Regions from separate parts of the Pseudomonas fungipugnans genome, predicted to be linked through region 1. Evidence: riboswitches for the same ligand, from Rfam matches in the RefSeq annotation. Region 1 holds a riboswitch; the other holds the start of a gene.

What was found. A riboswitch is a leader RNA that binds a small molecule or an ion and turns the genes downstream of it on or off. The one in region 1 is predicted to bind cobalamin.
Region 2: another riboswitch for cobalamin. It lies ahead of cobW (cobalamin biosynthesis protein CobW); the one in region 1 lies ahead of cobO (cob(I)yrinic acid a,c-diamide adenosyltransferase).

What each region holds. Positions count from the first base shown of each region.
Region 1 covers NZ_JARBWL010000002.1:2,146,826-2,155,252, forward strand. Annotated here, with positions in the region: gene POF45_RS24920 (C40 family peptidase) at 1-149, shown strand, start outside; gene POF45_RS24925 (C40 family peptidase) at 370-906, shown strand; gene POF45_RS24930 (PQQ-dependent sugar dehydrogenase) at 979-2,292, opposite strand; gene POF45_RS24935 (hypothetical protein) at 2,364-2,948, opposite strand; cobalamin riboswitch at 3,113-3,348, shown strand; gene cobO (cob(I)yrinic acid a,c-diamide adenosyltransferase) at 3,430-4,041, shown strand; gene POF45_RS24945 (cobyrinic acid a,c-diamide synthase CobB) at 4,038-5,420, shown strand; gene bluB (5,6-dimethylbenzimidazole synthase) at 5,417-6,067, shown strand; gene cbiB (adenosylcobinamide-phosphate synthase CbiB) at 6,064-6,972, shown strand; gene cobD (threonine-phosphate decarboxylase CobD) at 6,965-7,957, shown strand; gene POF45_RS24965 (cobyric acid synthase) at 7,954-8,427, shown strand, end outside.
Region 2 covers NZ_JARBWL010000001.1:878,835-887,261, forward strand. Annotated here, with positions in the region: gene POF45_RS03600 (vWA domain-containing protein) at 1-182, opposite strand, end outside; gene POF45_RS03605 (magnesium chelatase ATPase subunit I) at 107-1,105, opposite strand; gene cobN (cobaltochelatase subunit CobN) at 1,190-5,071, opposite strand; gene cobW (cobalamin biosynthesis protein CobW) at 5,075-6,148, opposite strand; cobalamin riboswitch at 6,247-6,459, opposite strand; cobalamin riboswitch at 6,674-6,898, shown strand; gene POF45_RS03620 (CbtB domain-containing protein) at 6,996-7,187, shown strand; gene POF45_RS03625 (CbtA family protein) at 7,199-7,906, shown strand; gene POF45_RS03630 (cobalamin biosynthesis protein) at 7,903-8,316, shown strand; gene cobM (precorrin-4 C(11)-methyltransferase) at 8,409-8,427, shown strand, end outside.

The DNA.
Region 1 (8,427 bases):
TGGGTGATGATCAATTCATCCACTCCAGCAGCCGCAAAAGCGGTGGCGTACGGGTAGATAGCCTGGGCGACAGCTACTGGAGCAAGACTTTCATCGAAGCCAAGCGAGCACTCGCCATGGCGCCGACTGTGGTCACCGCTCGCAAGTAAACAGAGCCTTTGTCATCACGCCTGTGGTGACAAAACAGCCCTTGATGAGCGAGTAGACGGATAGTTTGTAAGGCGAACTTAAAGTCTTACTTGAAGTTTGCCGCGTAGCCGCTAGAATCCTGATCTATTATTGATGGCAAACCGCCTGCGCTCCGCGTAGGCGGTTTTGTTTTCTGCCTCCCCGGTAGAAAACGCCGCAGCCAGATCAGGGTGTTTCCTTATGACGACGTCGGCCCGCCTCACCCTAATGCTCCTCGCAGCGCTGCTCAGTGCCTGCGCCAGCCGCACACCGCCTCCTGCGCCGGTGGTTCGCGCTCCGATGGTCTTCAACAACACTCAAGACTTCTCTCCTGAAGCGCAAGACGTGCTGTTCCGCGCCTTGGGTCTGGTGGGCACGCCTTATCGCTGGGGCGGCAATACGCCGGATTCGGGCTTCGATTGCAGCGGCCTGATCGGTTACGTCTATCGCGATGTCGCGGGCATCACCCTGCCGCGCTCAACCCGCGAGATGATCGGCATGCGTGCGCCTGATGTCGGCAAGGAAGGTCTGCAAACCGGCGACCTGATTTTCTTCGCCACCAATGGTGGTTCCCAGGTCAGCCATGCGGGGATCTACGTGGGTGAAGGTCGCTTCGTGCATGCACCGGCCACCGGCGGCACGGTGAAGCTGGACAGCCTGTCCAAGGCGTATTGGCAGAAAGCCTATCTGAGCGCCAAGCGCGTGTTGCAGCCAGAGCATCTGGCGCATAACCCCTAGCCACACCTCAAATCAAATGTGGGAGCGACGGTGCGTCGCTCCCACATTGGTCATGCGTTGGTTGGACGGTGTTTATTTAGCCGCCGAAATCCGCCAAATCTTGTTCCCCACGTCATCCGCTACCAGCACGCCACCCTGCTGGTCGACCACTACACCCACCGGCCGGCCCATGGCGTTTTCATCCTTGTCGAGAAAGCCCGTGAGCAGATCAACCGGTTGCCCATTCGGTTTGCCCGCCGTAAATGGCACAAAAATCACCTTGTAACCACTGTGCGGTTTGCGGTTCCACGAGCCGTGCTGGCTGACGATTGCCCCATCGGTGAAGGGTGCCGGCAGTTTGCTGCCCTCGGCGAAGCTGAAGCCGATGGACGCCGTATGCGGGCCGACCGCGTAATCCGGAGCGATAGCCTTGTCGACCATGGCCGGGTCTTGCGGGCTCACGCGCACATCGACGTGGTGGCCGTAGTAGCTGAACGGCCAGCCGTAGAAAGCACCGTCCTTGACCGAAGTGATGTAGTCCGGCACCAGGTCGCTGCCAATCTCGTCGCGCTCGTTGACCGAGGTCCACAGCGCACCGCTGGTCGGCTCCCAGCCCATGCCGTTGGGATTGCGCAGCCCTGAAGCGAAGATCCGGTGGTTGCCGGTGGCGCGGTCCACTTCCCAGATCGCCGCACGGCCTTCTTCTTTGTCCAGACCGTTTTCGCCAACGTTGCTGTTGGAGCCGACCGTGACGTACAGCTTGCTCCCGTCCTTGCTGGCGATGACGTTCTTGGTCCAGTGGTGATTGATCGTGCCGCCAGGCAGGTCGGTGACCTTGATTGGTTGTGACTTGATCGTCGTATCGCCGGTTTCGTAGTGAAAACGCAGCAAACGATCAGTGTCAGCGACATACAGGTCGTTGCCGACCAGGGTCATGCCGAACGGTGAGTTGAGGTTTTCCAGAAACACTGTGCGGGTTTCTGCTACGCCGTCGTGGTCCTTGTCCCGCAGCAGGGTAATGCGGTTTGCGCTCGGAACGCCGGCGCCAGCCTTGCCCATGACTTTTTTCATCACCCAGCCACGAATGCCGCTGCTGTCGTCCGGCTTGGGCGGGGCGTTGGTTTCAGCCACCAGCACGTCACCGTTAGGCAGCACGTACAGCCAGCGCGGGTGATCCAGGCCTTCGGCAAACGCAACCACCTGAGTACCGTTCGCCGCCACCGGTTTGCTGCCGACAGGCCAGCCAATGGCCGGGGCGATGTTCACTGTCGGGATCAGGGTCTTGTTCGGCTCGGGCAGTTTGGGTGACGGCCCGGTGCCGTCGGAGACTTGCAAGCTGGAGGATTCGCCACAGGCGGCGAGCCCTCCGGCGAGAGCGATGACGAAAATGAACTGAGGCTTGAGCATACTGATCTTCTTCCCTATGAATGCAGTGGTCCTATTCATAGAGAAGCGTAGACGATCGATGGTTCAACCCGTCAGCCCCGGGCTTCCTTGAACAGCACGGCGATGCCCGGATGATAGTTGCCGGCTTCGTTGCGCAACTTGCGGTAGGCATAAGGGAAATACCAGGCCACGGCGCAGCAGTGCTCTTGTTGCAGGTCGTCGACCATGTCTTGCAGTTCTTCCGGGGAGGCGCTGTGCTGGGCCTTGTGCGGGGCGACGAACAGGCAGCCGAGCTTCAGGTCGCTGGCATAGCTGATGCGTTTCGCGTCGCTGGTGATGTCCTGCAACGGCTGGCTCAGGTTTAGGCTGTTGACCCGTGGCCAGCGCTGGGTGGTTTGCAGCCATGCGCGTTCTTCGCTGCTGGCAATCAACAGGTCGGCGCGTGCATTGCGCTCGCCGTCTTCGTGCTGCTTGCGGGTCGGCGTCTGTTGCAGCGTGACCATCTGCGCCATCCAGGCCGCGGCGGAGAGCAGCCCGAGGTTGGCTTTTTCGTCGTTCCAGTAGGGCGTGTCGTGATCGCCCCGGACGGCGTTGTAGCGGTCGATACAGTCGAACCAGCGTTCCAGCAATGGGCGCAGGAATTCCAGCTTCGGGTTGCTGATGATCATGCCTTGCATGTTACTCACCCTTGTTATTGTGGTCTCAGATTGTGGCTATTTGATATCACTGTGAAGAGTGTGGCACAAGAATGGCGCCGGTAAATTGATCGACGGCAGTTTTTCGCCGGGCGGTGTCCCGGCTTTACCCGGCTTTAATTGACGCTCCAGCGCCAACCCTCTAACCTTCGCGGCTTGTTTCAGGTGCTCTGTGACTGTGGTCGACAGAGTGAAACAGGGAAGTCGGTGAGTGAGCTTTTCCCGCGAAGAGCCTGCACGATCCCGACGCTGCCCCCGCAACGGTAAATGAGCGAAAACTGCGTCTTGAGCCACTGTGTCGAACCTCGACATGGGAAGGCGCGCAGTCCGGCAGAACCTGCCGCTCATGAGTCCGGAGACCGGCCTGATCCATCCAGCGGCATCACGGTGGGCGATGCCAGGCTTTTTGCCGTCTATTCCTGTGCCTGCCCGCCGTTATCCAGCCTCAACGGAGAGCTCCCCCATGACCGATACCCCCGAACGTGACGAACGCCATCTGGCGCGCATGTTGCGCAAAAAAGCCGTGATCGACGAACGTATCGCCAACTCGCCGAACGAATGCGGCCTGCTGCTGGTGCTGACCGGCAACGGCAAAGGCAAAAGCAGCTCGGCGTTCGGCATGCTCGCCCGTTCCATGGGCCACGGCATGCAGTGCGGTGTGGTGCAGTTCATCAAGGGCCGCAACAGCACCGGCGAAGAATTATTCTTTCGCCGCTTCCCCGAGCAGGTGCGCTTTCACGTGATGGGCGAGGGCTTCACTTGGGAAACCCAGGACCGCCAGCGCGACATCGCCGCCGCCGAGGCCGCGTGGGTCGTGTCCCGCGAATTGCTGCGCGATCCTTCTATTGGCCTGGTGGTGCTGGATGAGCTGAACATCGCCCTTAAGCACGGCTATCTCGATCTGGATCAGGTGCTCAGCGACTTGCAGGCCCGTCCGCCCATGCAGCACGTGGTGGTGACCGGTCGCGGCGCCAAGCCGGAAATGATCGAGTTGGCCGACACCGTCACCGAGATGGGCATGATCAAGCACGCGTTCCAGGCCGGGATCAAGGCGCAGAAAGGCGTCGAACTGTGAATCAACCACGTCATTGCCCGGCGGTACTGATTGCCGCGCCGGCCTCCGGTCAGGGCAAGACCACCGTCACCGCCGCACTGGCCCGGTTGCATCGCAATCAGGGGCGCAAGGTGCGCGTGTTCAAATGCGGCCCGGACTTTCTTGACCCGATGATTCTCGAGCGCGCCAGCGGCGCGCCGGTGTATCAACTGGACATGTGGATGGTCGGCGAGCAGGAAAGTCGTCGACTGTTGTGGGAAGCCGCCCTTGATGCGGACCTGATTCTGATCGAAGGCGTCATGGGCCTGTTCGACGGCACGCCGTCCAGCGCCGACCTGGCGCGACACTTTGGCGTCCCGGTGCTCGGCGTGATCGACGGCACCGCGATGGCCCAGACCTTTGGTGCACTGGCCTTGGGCCTGGCGCGTTATCAGCCGGACCTGCCGTTTGCCGGCGTGCTGGCCAACCGCGTCGGCACCTTGCGCCACGCCCAGTTGCTGGAAGGCAGCCTGACCGAGGGCTTGCGCTGGTACGGCGCCTTGTCCCGGGAAACCGGAATCGAGTTGCCGAGCCGTCATCTGGGGTTGGTTCAAGCCAGCGAGCTGAACGATCTCGACGTGCGTCTTGATGCGGCGGCCAATGCGCTGGCCAGCAGTTGCGAGGTAGCGCTGCCCCCGGCGGTGGAGTTCGCCGCACCGGATGTGATCGAGGCCGAGCCGTTGCTGGCTGGCGTTCGCATCGCCGTGGCCCGCGACGAAGCGTTCGCGTTCACCTACGGTGCGAGTCTGGACCTGCTGCGTGCCATGGGCGCCGAACTGCTGTTTTTCTCGCCGATCCGCGATACGCAGTTGCCGGAAGTTGACAGCCTCTATCTGCCGGGCGGCTATCCGGAATTGCACCATGTCGCGTTGTCGCAGAACAGCGCGATGCTGCAAGCGATTCGTCAGCACCACGCGGCTGGCAAGCCGTTGCTGGCCGAATGCGGCGGCATGCTGTATCTGCTCGATTCGTTGACCGATGTCGAGGGCACGCGTGCTGAACTGGTGGGACTGCTGAGCGGCGATGCGGTGATGCAAAAGCGCCTCGCTGCCTTGGCGTTGCAGGCGGTTGAGTTGCCGGAAGGCCTGCTGCGCGGGCACACCTATCATCACTCCCTGACCAGCACCGAACTTGAGCCGATTGCTCGCGGCCTGAGCCCGAACGGTGGGCGCGGGGCAGAGGCGGTTTATCGCGAGGGGCGGATGACGGCTTCGTATGTGCACTTTTATTTCCCGTCGAATCCTTCGGCGATCGCTGCACTGTTTGCGCCTGATCCTGAGGCCGCTTTTGCGAGCAGGCTCGCTCCCACAGGGGAATGCAGTTCAAATGTGGGAGCGGGCTTGCCCGCGAAGAGGCCATGACCGACAACGCCTTTTCTGAAGCCGAACGCGCAGCGGTCTATCGCGCCATCGCCGAACGCCGCGACATGCGCCACTTCAGCGGCGGCACCGTCGAGCCCGAACTACTGCGGCGTTTGCTTGAAGCCGCCCATCAGGCGCCGAGCGTCGGCCTGATGCAGCCCTGGCGTTTCATCCGCATCAGCGACCGGGCCTTGCGCAGCAAGATCCAGAAACTGGTGGAAGAAGAGCGCGTGCGTACCGCCGAAGCCCTCGGCGAGCGCACCGACGAGTTCATGAAACTCAAAGTCGAAGGCATCCACGACTGCGCCGAGGTGCTGGTTGTCGCGCTGACGGATGATCGCGAACGGCACATTTTCGGTCGTCGCACGCTGCCGGAAATGGACATGGCCTCGCTCTCCTGCGCGATTCAGAATCTGTGGCTGGCCTCCCGTGCCGAAGGGCTGGGCATGGGCTGGGTCTCGCTGTTCGAGCCGCAAGCCCTGGCCGATCTGCTCGGTCTGCCGGCTGGCGCCAAACCGCTGGCCGTATTGTGTCTGGGACCGGTCAAAGAGTTCTATCCGGCACCGATGCTGGTGCTCGAAGGCTGGGCGCAAGCGCGTCCGCTGAGTGATCTGCTGTATGAAAATTATTGGGGAGTGAGTCAATGAGTGTGGCGTTGTTGAGTGTCGCCGCGGTCGCGCTGGATGCGCTGCTGGGTGAACCCAAACGCTGGCATCCGCTGGTGGCGTTCGGCCGGTTTGCCGATCGCATCGAACAGCGTTTCAACTCCGGTGGTCGCGGCTGGCGCAGTCATGGCGTCACGGCCTGGGTGATCGCGGTGTTGCCGCTGACCTTGCTCGCCACGGCATTGTCCTGGGCGCCTTATGTGGGCTGGATCGTCGAAATTCTGGCGTTGTATTGCGCCCTCGGCATGCGCAGCCTCGGTGAACATGTCGAACCGGTGGCCAAGGCTCTGCGCAGTGATGACCTGGAACAGGCGCGCAAGCGTGTCGGTTATCTGGTGAGCCGCCAGACCAGCGAACTGGACAAAACCGAAGTCGCCCGCGCCGCCACCGAATCGGTACTGGAAAACGGTAGCGATGCGGTGTTTGCCGCACTGTTCTGGTTTGCAGTGGCCGGCGCGCCCGGCGTGGTGCTCTATCGCTTGAGCAACACCCTCGACGCCATGTGGGGTTATCGCAACGAACGCTTCGAGCGTTTTGGCTGGGCGGCGGCAAAAATCGACGACGTCCTCAACTACATTCCTGCACGCCTGGTGGCATTGACCTACGCGTTGCTGGGCAAAACCCGACTCGCACTGAAATGCTGGCGCACTCAGGGCCCGACGTGGGACAGCCCTAACGCCGGTCCGGTGATGGCAGCGGGTGCCGGTGCGCTGGGTGTCGAGCTGGGCGGCGCGGCGATTTATCACGGCGAATTGCATCAGCGCCCGCCACTGGGCGAAGGCGTGCCGGCGGATGCCGACTCCATCGACCGTGGCTGGCAATTGGTCCAGCGCGGGGTATGGTTATGGCTGCTGATTCTCTGCCTGGGGGCTGAATTCTATGCTTGAGCACGGTGGCCGGTTGCGCAAGGCCGCGCTCGAATACGGCATCGCCGAAGCCGACTGGCTGGACCTGTCCACCGGCCTGGCGCCGTGGCCGTTTCCGGTGCCGGACATCCCGTTGCGGGCCTGGGCCCGTTTGCCGGAAACCGACGACGGTCTGGAGCAAGCCGCCTGCGACTACTATGGCGCCGCCCAGGTGCTGCCGGTGGCCGGTTCGCAAATGGCCATTCAGTTGCTGCCGCGCCTGCGCCGCACCGGCAAGGTTGGCGTGTTGTCGCCGTGTTATGCCGAACACGCTGAAGCGTGGCGGCGTAACGGCTACATCGTGCGCGAAGTGCTGGAGCAGGAAGTCGACTTCTTTATCGACAGCCTTGACGTGCTGGTGGTGGTCAATCCGAACAACCCGACGGGCCTGAGCCTGACCCCGAACCGTCTGCTCGACTGGCACTCGCGGTTGGCGCAACGCGGCGGCTGGCTGGTGGTGGACGAAGCGTTTATGGACAACACACCACAGCTGAGTCTGGCGCCGTTCGCCAATCAGGTCGGCCTGATCGTGTTGCGCTCCTTCGGCAAGTTCTTCGGTTTGGCCGGCGTGCGCCTGGGCTTCGTGCTGGCCGAACGCAAGTTGCTCAAATTGCTGGCCGAGCAAGTCGGGCCGTGGGCCGTCAGCGGGCCGACCCGGGTGTTGGGCCAGGCCTGTTTGCAAGACACCGAAGGCCACGCCCGGCAACGGCTGCGCAGCGAGGAGGCGAGTCAGCGGCTGGCGGTGTTACTGGAGCGATATGGCTTCAGGCCCCAGGGCGGTTGTGCCTTGTTCCAGTGGCTGATCACTGACAATGCTGAAGCGCTGCATGCGTTCATGGCTCGACGCGGCATTCTGCTGCGCCTGTTCGTCCATAACAGCAGCCTGCGCTTCGGTCTGCCGGCCGATGACGCCGATTTCAGCCGTCTGGAGCAAGCCCTGCAAGCCTATGCCAAGGAAAACCCATGACGACCTTGATGGTGCAGGGCACCACCTCCGACGCCGGTAAAAGTACGCTGGTGACCGCGTTGTGCCGCTGGGTCACCCGTCACGGCGTGGCGGTGGTGCCGTTCAAGCCGCAGAACATGGCGTTGAACAGTGCGGTGACCGCTGACGGCGGCGAGATCGGTCGCGCCCAGGCCGTGCAGGCTCAAGCCGCCAATCTGCAGCCGCACACCGACATGAACCCGGTGTTGCTCAAGCCCAACAGCGACACTGGCGCTCAAGTCATTATTCATGGTCGCGCCGTCACAACGATGAACGCTGTGGCGTATCACGACTATAAAGCCATCGCCATGCAAGCGGTGCTGGCCTCCCATGAACGGCTGAGCGCCGCGTATCCGGTGGTAATGGTGGAGGGCGCCGGCTCCCCGGCAGAGATCAATCTGCGGGCCGGCGACATCGCCAACATGGGCTTTGCCGAAGCGGTGGATTGCCCG
Region 2 (8,427 bases), on a different contig from region 1:
TTGACCGAGCCGCTGCGGGCGGCGTGGCGCTGGCCTTGCTTGCCGTGATCCAGACGTCCGGCGCGGGGTCTGGCATTCGCCCCCGCGTCAGATCGAGGGCGAATGCCTAGGGCTTTTTTGGCCAGCTCGGTACTTCTCGGCGCGCGCCAATCGGCAACGCCTGGGCAGGCATTTCGCCCCATTGGCCCTGGGCTTCGCTCGGGGTGGGACTTTGGCGGGAGGGTGACGAGTGTTGTTGCGGCGCTGGCGGTGTCTGCTCGCGACGGCGATGGCGCAAGGCAAACTCGGCCACGGCGTCAATGTCTTCCTCGGCAATCGCAGTTGCACCGCGCCATGCCGCATGGGCGCGGGCCGCGCGCAGCCAGACCAGGTCGGCGCGCAAACCGTCGACGCCCGCAGCAAAACAGCGCTCGGTAATCTGCACCAGGGCCTGATCGTCGAGCGGGATGTTCGCCAGGTTCTCGCGGGCCCGTTGGCAACGTTCACGCAATGCCTGTTGCCCGGTTTCCCATTGGGCGCAAAAGCCCTGCGGGTCGCTGTCAAAATCCAGCCGGCGACGAATGATTTGACCGCGTTCGGCGGGCGCGGTGTGGCCACTGAGGGCGACGTTCAGCCCAAAGCGGTCGAGCAGTTGCGGCCGCAGTTCGCCCTCTTCCGGATTCATGGTGCCGATCAGTACGAACTTCGCCGAATGTCGATGGGAAATCCCGTCGCGCTCGATCAGGTTGGTGCCGCTGGCGGCGACGTCGAGCAGCAAGTCCACCAGATGATCGGGCAGCAAATTGACTTCATCGACGTAGAGCACGCCGCCGTCAGCCTTGGCCAGCACGCCGGGAGAAAATTGCGCGCGGCCTTCGCTCAGGGCGGCGTCCAGATCAAGGGTGCCGACCAGGCGCTCTTCGGTGGCGCCCAGTGGCAGGGTGACAAACTGCCCGCTGGCGAGCAGATCGGCGAGGCCGCGGGCCAGGGTCGATTTGGCCATGCCACGCGGGCCTTCGATCAGCACACCGCCGATTTTCGGGTCGATGGCGGTCAGGTACAGGGCGAGTTTCAAGTCATCGGCACCGACCACGGCGCAGAGTGGAAAATGTGGGGTGTCGGTCATGTCGGGTTTCTCATTCATGGTCGGTGATATTCCAACAAATCTCTCAAGCACCTATAAACCCTGTGGGAGCGGGCTTGTGCTGTGTCAGCCATCTTCTTCGATGTCCAGCAACAGATTCTCCAGCGCCTCGCGGTACTCGCCCGGCGCCTTCCACATCCCCCGTTGCTGTGCTTCGAGCATGCGTTCGGTCATGTCGCGCAGCGCATGCCGATTATGCTCGCGCACAAAGTCGCGGGTCGCCGGGTCGAGCAAATACGCATCAGCCAGCAGCGCGTACTGGTGATCGTCGATCAATTGCGTGGTGGCATCGAAGGCGAACAGGTTATCGACTGTCGCGGCCAGTTCAAAGGCACCTTTATAGCCGTGACGCTTGACCCCCTCGATCCACTTCGGATTGGCCGCCCGGGAACGAATCACCCGGTTCAGCTCTTCCTTCAAGGTGCGGATTTTCGGCAGGTCCGGCTGGCTGTGGTCGCCGTGATAACTGGCGGCGGCTTCACCACTCAGGCTTTCGACGGCGGCGAGCATGCCACCCTGGAACTGGTAATAGTCGTTGGAATCGAGCAGGTCATGCTCGCGATTGTCCTGGTTTTGCAGCACCGCCTGCACCTGGCTCAGGCGCTGGGCAAACTGTTCGCGGGCCGCCGTGCCTTCGTCCGAGCCGCCATAGGCGTAGCCGCCCCAGTTCAGATAAACCTCGGCCAGGTCTTCGCGGCTTTGCCACAGGCGCCCGTCGATAGCGCCCTGCACGCCGGCACCATAAGCGCCGGGCTTGGCGCCGAAAATGCGCCAGCCGGCCTGACGTCTTGCCGCCTCTTCGTCGAGGCCCGATTGCATCAGCGACTCGCGTTCGGCGCGGACTTTGGCGGCCAACGGGTTCAGGTCATCCGGTTCATCCAGCGCGGCGACCGCTTGCACAGCGGCATCGAACAGGCGGATCAGGTTGGCGAAGGCATCGCGGAAAAAACCGGAGACACGCAGCGTCACATCCACCCGTGGCCGGTCCAGCAGGCTCACCGGCAGAATCTCGAAATCATCGACCCGCTGGCTGCCGGTGGCCCACACCGGGCGCACGCCCATCAGCGCCATGGCCTGGGCGATGTCGTCGCCGCCAGTGCGCATGGTCGCCGTGCCCCAGACCGACAGGCCGAGCTGGCGCAAATGATCGCCGTGGTCCTGCAAGTGGCGTTCAAGAATCAGGTTGGCCGACTGGAAACCGATGCGCCACGCGGTGGTGGTGGGCAGGTTGCGCACATCCACCGAGTAGAAGTTGCGCCCGGTGGGCAATACATCGAGACGCCCGCGACTCGGTGCGCCACTGGGGCCGGCGGGGACGAAGCGGCCGCTCAGGGCATCCAGCAAGCCGCGCATTTCCGCTGGGCCGCAGGCGTCCAGACGGGGTGCGACTACCTCGCGCAGGTTGTCGATGATCGCGCTGACGTCGGCCCAGCTGGCATCTTGTGGGAGCGAGCCTGTCTCAGGGCGGCGTTCCGACGAAGCGGTTACCTCTTCAGCATTAATGTCGATTGACCCACCGCTTTCACGAGCAAGCCCGCCCCCACAGGGTCCGGGGTTGGCTAGAGAGGCGTTCAACGTCTGCGAGATCAGCTGCGCGGCGAACAGTTCCAGGCGTTCGCGGGTGTCGCCGGCCGTGCGCCAGGGTTCAGGGTTGACGGTCAGCAGTTGCAATGGACGCGGCCCGGCCCAGGGCTGCGCCAGCGCACAATCCAGCGGATCAAAGCCCAGGCCGAACGCCTTGGCCAACGCCCGCAGCAGACTCGATTGCGCGCCACGACCATCGCCCCGAGGAATGCGCAGCAAGGCCAGCAAGGTGTCGATGCGCAATCGACCGGTGGGCGACTCACCGAAAATGTGCAGGCCATCGCGGATCTGCGACTCCTTCAAGTCACACAGGTACGTGTCCAGACGCGGCAGCCAGATCGCCGCGTCGGCGTCGCTGTCGAGTTTCTCGTCCAGTTGCAGTTCGCGATCAATATGGGTGTCGCGCACCAGTTGCAGGATGTCGCGCTGCAACTCACGGGCACGGCGCGGATCGAGCAGCTGCGCTTCGTAATACTCGTCGGCCAGCAGCTCAAGATTGCGCAGCGGGCCATAGGTTTCGGCGCGGGTCAACGGCGGCATCAGGTGGTCGATGATCACCGCCTGGGTGCGGCGCTTGGCCTGGGCGCCCTCGCCCGGGTCGTTGACGATAAACGGATAGATGTTCGGCAACGGCCCGAGCAATGCGTCCGGCCAGCAGTTCTCCGAGAGCCCGACACCTTTGCCGGGCAGCCATTCGAGGTTGCCGTGCTTGCCGACGTGAATCACGCCGTGCGCGCCGTAGGTGTGGCGCAGCCAGAAATAGAACGCCAGATAGGCGTGCGGCGGCACCAGGTCCGGGTCGTGATAGACCGCGCTCGGGTCGACCTGATAACCCCGAGCCGGTTGAATGCCGACGAAGGTCAGGCCGAAACGCAGGCCGGCGATCATCATCCGGCCGTCGCGGCACATCGGGTCGTTCTGTGGCTCGCCCCAGCGTTCCAGCACCGCCCGGCGATTGGCCTCGGGCAGCGCGTCGAACATCATCAGGTAGTCATCCATCGCCAGGCTTTGCTGGCACGGACGCTGGTCAATCGTATCGAGGTCATTGCTGACCCCGCCGAGCAATTGCTGAATCAACGCCGTGCCGCTGTCCGGCAGTTCGGCAGGCAGCGGATAGCCTTGCTGATGCAGCGCACGCAGGATATTCAGTGCCGCCGCTGGCGTGTCGAGGCCCACACCGTTGCCGATACGACCATCGCGGGTCGGGTAATTGGCAAGGATCAGGGCGATGCGTTTTTCAGCGTTGGGCACGCGCGCCAGATCGGTCCAGCGCCGCGCCAGTTCGGCGACAAAATCCATGCGCTCGGGTTGCGGGCGGTAGCAGACCACGTCGGACTGACTGCGCTCGCTGCGCCAGGCCAGATCCTTGAAACTGATGGGCCGACTGATAATCCGCCCGTCCAGTTCCGGCAGCGCAATGTGCATCGCCAGATCCCGCGGGCCAAGGCCCTGCTCGCTGGCGCGCCAACCGGGTTCATTGTCCTGGGCACAGATCGCCTGAATCACCGGGATGTTGCGGCGAAAGGGGCGCAGGTGCGGCGCTTCGGGGCTGGACTGGGCGAAACCGGTGGTGTTGAGAATCACCGCTGCCTCGACCTCATCCAGCCAGTCCTCGACCCGCGTCAGGCAGCCGGGCTCTTTGAGGCTTGCCACAGCAATCGGCAACGGATTCAACCCCGCCGCCAGCAACCGCTCGCAAAAAATATCGATGAAGCCAGTGTTGGCCGCCTGCAAATGCGAGCGGTAGAACAGCACCGCCGCCACCGGTTGACCGGCCAGCCAGTCGGCTTGCCAATCGTTCAGTTCTGCGGGGCTTTTTTGTGGATGGTAGATCGCCGTGCGCGGCAGGGTTTGCGGTTCGCGCCACGGGTAGTCGCGGTCCAGCCATTGACTGGCCAGGCAGCGAAAAAAATCCAGGGCATTGCCCATGCCGCCCTGACGCAGAAATTGCCAGAGACGGTCGCGGTGTTCAGCCGCCACGCTGCTGAGGTCGCTGAGTTCCGGGTCCGGACGATCGTCGCCGGGCACCAGGATCAGTTGCACGCCGCGTTCGGCCAACTCCACCAGCCGCTCGACGCCGTAGCGCCAATAGGCGATGCCGCCGTGCAGCGAGATCAGAATGACCTTGGCATGACGCAGCACTTCGTCGACGTACAGATCGACCGAGGCGTGATTCTGCACCTGCATCGGGTTGGCCAGGCGCAGGCTCGGATAATCGTCGGGCAACTGCTGCGCCGCTTCGGCGAGCAGCGCCAGGCTGGAGTCGCCGCTGCACAGGATCACCAGCTCGGCAGGGGTTTGTCCAAGGTCGGCGATGTTGTCATCCGACACGAAACCGCCGGGCTGGGTCCTGAGCAGGTGCATGGGTTAAACGCTGATCGCGGCGCGCAATTGCGCTTCGAGCAGGGCGGCGTCCAGTTCCTGACCGATCAACACCAGACGCGTGGTACGCGCTTCATCGGCGCCCCACTGACGGTCGAAGTGTTTGTCGAAACGGGTGCCCACGCCCTGGATCAGCAAGCGCATCGGCTTGTTCGGGATCGCGGCAAAACCCTTGACCCGCAGGATGCCGTGCTTGACCACCAGTTGTGTCAGGGCGTCGAGCAACAGGCTTTCGTCGGCTTGTGGCAGTTCGATGGAGATCGAATCGAAGGCGTCGTGATCGTGATCGTCGTGGTCGTCATCGCCTTCACCGTGGTGATGGTCGTGATGGCTGTGGCGGCTGTCGATGTGTTCTTCGGAACCGGCACCGAGGCCGATCAGCACGTCCAGCGGCAGGCGACCGCTGCTGGCTTCGATGATCTTGACTGCTGGCGGCAGTTCTTCGGCAACTTCCAGGCGCACGCGGGCCAGGTCTTCCGGGCTGATCAGGTCGGCCTTGTTGAGGATCACCAGGTCGGCGCTGGCCAATTGGTCGGCGAACAGTTCGTGCAGGGGCGATTCGTGATCCAGGTTCGGATCGAGTTTGCGCTGGGCATCGACCTGATCCGGGAACGCGGCGAAGGTGCCGGCGGCCACGGCCGGGCTGTCGACCACGGTGATCACCGCGTCAACGGTGCAGGCGCTGCGGATTTCCGGCCACTGGAAGGCTTGCACCAGCGGTTTTGGCAGGGCCAGGCCCGAGGTTTCGATGAGGATGTGGTCGAGGTCGCCACGACGGGCCACCAGTTCACGCATCACCGGGAAGAATTCTTCCTGAACGGTGCAGCACAGGCAGCCATTGGCCAGTTCGTAGACGCGGCCGTTGGCTTCTTCTTCGGTGCAGCCGATGGAGCACTGCTTGAGGATTTCGCCGTCAATGCCCAGCTCGCCGAACTCGTTGACGATCACCGCGATGCGGCGACCCTGGGCGTTGTCGAGCATGTGCCGCAGCAAGGTGGTTTTGCCCGAGCCGAGGAAGCCGGTGACGATGGTGACGGGGAGTTTGGCCAGTGTTTTCATCGGATGCCCTTTGGCAAGGTGGCGGGCATACGGGACGACAACCGGCAACGCTGAGCGCGCGGGAAGAGTTCGCCACCGGATCACCCCGCCCGGTTGTAGTGAGAATCTGTGTCGAGGCAGGTCTCCTGGCTGAGGGTGTGCCAGTCAGTTGACTGGCGTTGGCTGCGCCTTCCCGTTCGCCCGACAGACAGGGCTTGCAGTGGCGTGGCAGCGAACATCACCGTTCACAGTTGCGGGGGCAGCCGCGGCATTGACCGCGTTCCCTTCTTAGCTTCGGCAACCGCCGAAGAACCTCGAAAGCGCAAGGCTACGCATCGTGTGGGGGCGGGTCAATGTCCGCAAGCTGATTGCGCTCCTGTGGCGAGGGGGCTTGCCCCCGTTCGGCGGCGAAGCCGTCGCTAGAATCTTGTGCAAGGTATGTCGGCAGGTATGTCGGGGGCCGCTTCGCAGCCCAACGGGGGCAAGCCCCCTCGCCACAGTATTGAGAACCCTTGCCAATTGACTCCCCTGCCCCGCCTATGCTCTGCTGCGCGTCTTGTTACGGGTGCCCTTCACAGGGTGAAACGGGAAACCGGTGAATCATGTGCTTTACTCTAAAGCCATGTCAGTCCGGTGCTGCCCCCGCAACGGTAAACGAGGACGCGTCAGATCCACTGTGCCACACAGCATGGGAAGGTGATGCGTTGCAGGTGACGGTGAAGACCGCTGCCCCTCGTGAGCCCGGAGACCGGCCCGCAACACCTAGAGAACAAACCCGCGGTGGGCGGGCGCTGTTTAAGCTCTGCGTGCCTGCGCGCGGGGTTTTCATGCGCCCTGTTCACCCGCTGACAGACCAGAGGGAAGCGCCATGTCGATCATCAGCAGCACCAACCACAGCACCGCCAGCACCACCACGACCTTGAGCCAGCGCCTGACTGCCGCTATCGGCGCGTCGATCCTGGGCGCGTGCCTGGTGTATTTCGCCGGTTTCTCGCACATCGACGCGGTGCACAACGCCGCTCACGACACCCGTCACAGCTCCGCGTTCCCGTGCCATTGAGAGCTGCCGACATGATCAAGCGTATTGCTCAAACCGCAGGTTTCACCGGGCTGCTGGCCGCCCTGCTGCTGACCCTGCTGCAAAGTTTCTGGGTCGCCCCGTTGATTCTGCAGGCCGAGACGTTCGAAAAATCCGAACCCGCCGCCGCTGTCGTCCATGAACACGCCGACGGCGCCATGGCCGCCCACAGCCACGATGCGCAAGCCTGGGAGCCGGAAAATGGCTGGCAGCGCGTGCTGTCCACCACCGGCGGCAACCTGGTGGTTGCAGTCGGTTTCGCGCTGATGCTCGCGGGCCTCTACACCCTGCGCGCACCGACCAAAACCTCGCAAGGCCTGCTCTGGGGCCTGGCCGGTTATGCGACGTTTGTGCTGGCACCGACCCTCGGCCTGCCGCCTGAACTGCCGGGCACCGCTGCTGCCGATCTGACGCAACGGCAAATCTGGTGGATCGGCACCGCCGCTTCCACGGCTGTCGGCATCGCGCTGATCGTGTTCAGCCGCCACTGGCTGATGAAAATCCTCGGTGTGGCAATTCTCGCCGTGCCGCATGTGATTGGCGCACCGCAACCGGACGTTCATTCGATGCTGGCGCCTGAAGCCCTGCAAGCCCAGTTCAAAATTGCTTCGCAGTTGACCAACGTCGCGTTCTGGCTGGCCCTGGGCCTGATCAGCGCCTGGTTGTTCCGCCGCAAAAGCGAAGGTCAATACCACGCATGACCGATACCAGCGCCGCGCCGACATTGGTGGTCGGCCTGGGTTGCCAACGCGGCTGCCCGGTCAGTACGCTACGGGCGCTGCTGGATCAGGCGTTACAGGCTCATCAAATCGAGTTGCGGGCGATCAAGGCACTGGCCAGCATCGACCTGAAACGCGACGAACCGGGCCTCGTTGAACTGGCCGCCCAGTTGGCACTGCCGTTGATGTATTTCAGCAGCGAACAACTGGCCGGCTATCAGCCACAGCTCAGTCACCGCTCGCAAATCGCCTTCGAACGCACCGGCTGCTACGGCGTCGCCGAAAGTGCCGCCCTGGCCCTGGCTGAACAACTGGCTCAGGCGCCGGCAAAGTTGCTGATTTCACGGCAAAAATACGCTCAGGCCACCCTCGCATTGGCCGGCGCCGCGTAAAATCCCCGATAATCCCCGCTTCGATCATGAGCAATCTTCATCTGAAGCCTTGCCCTGCCCTTTTTTCACAGCTCTTTTTTCAGGAACTGACGATGACCGTCTACTTCATTG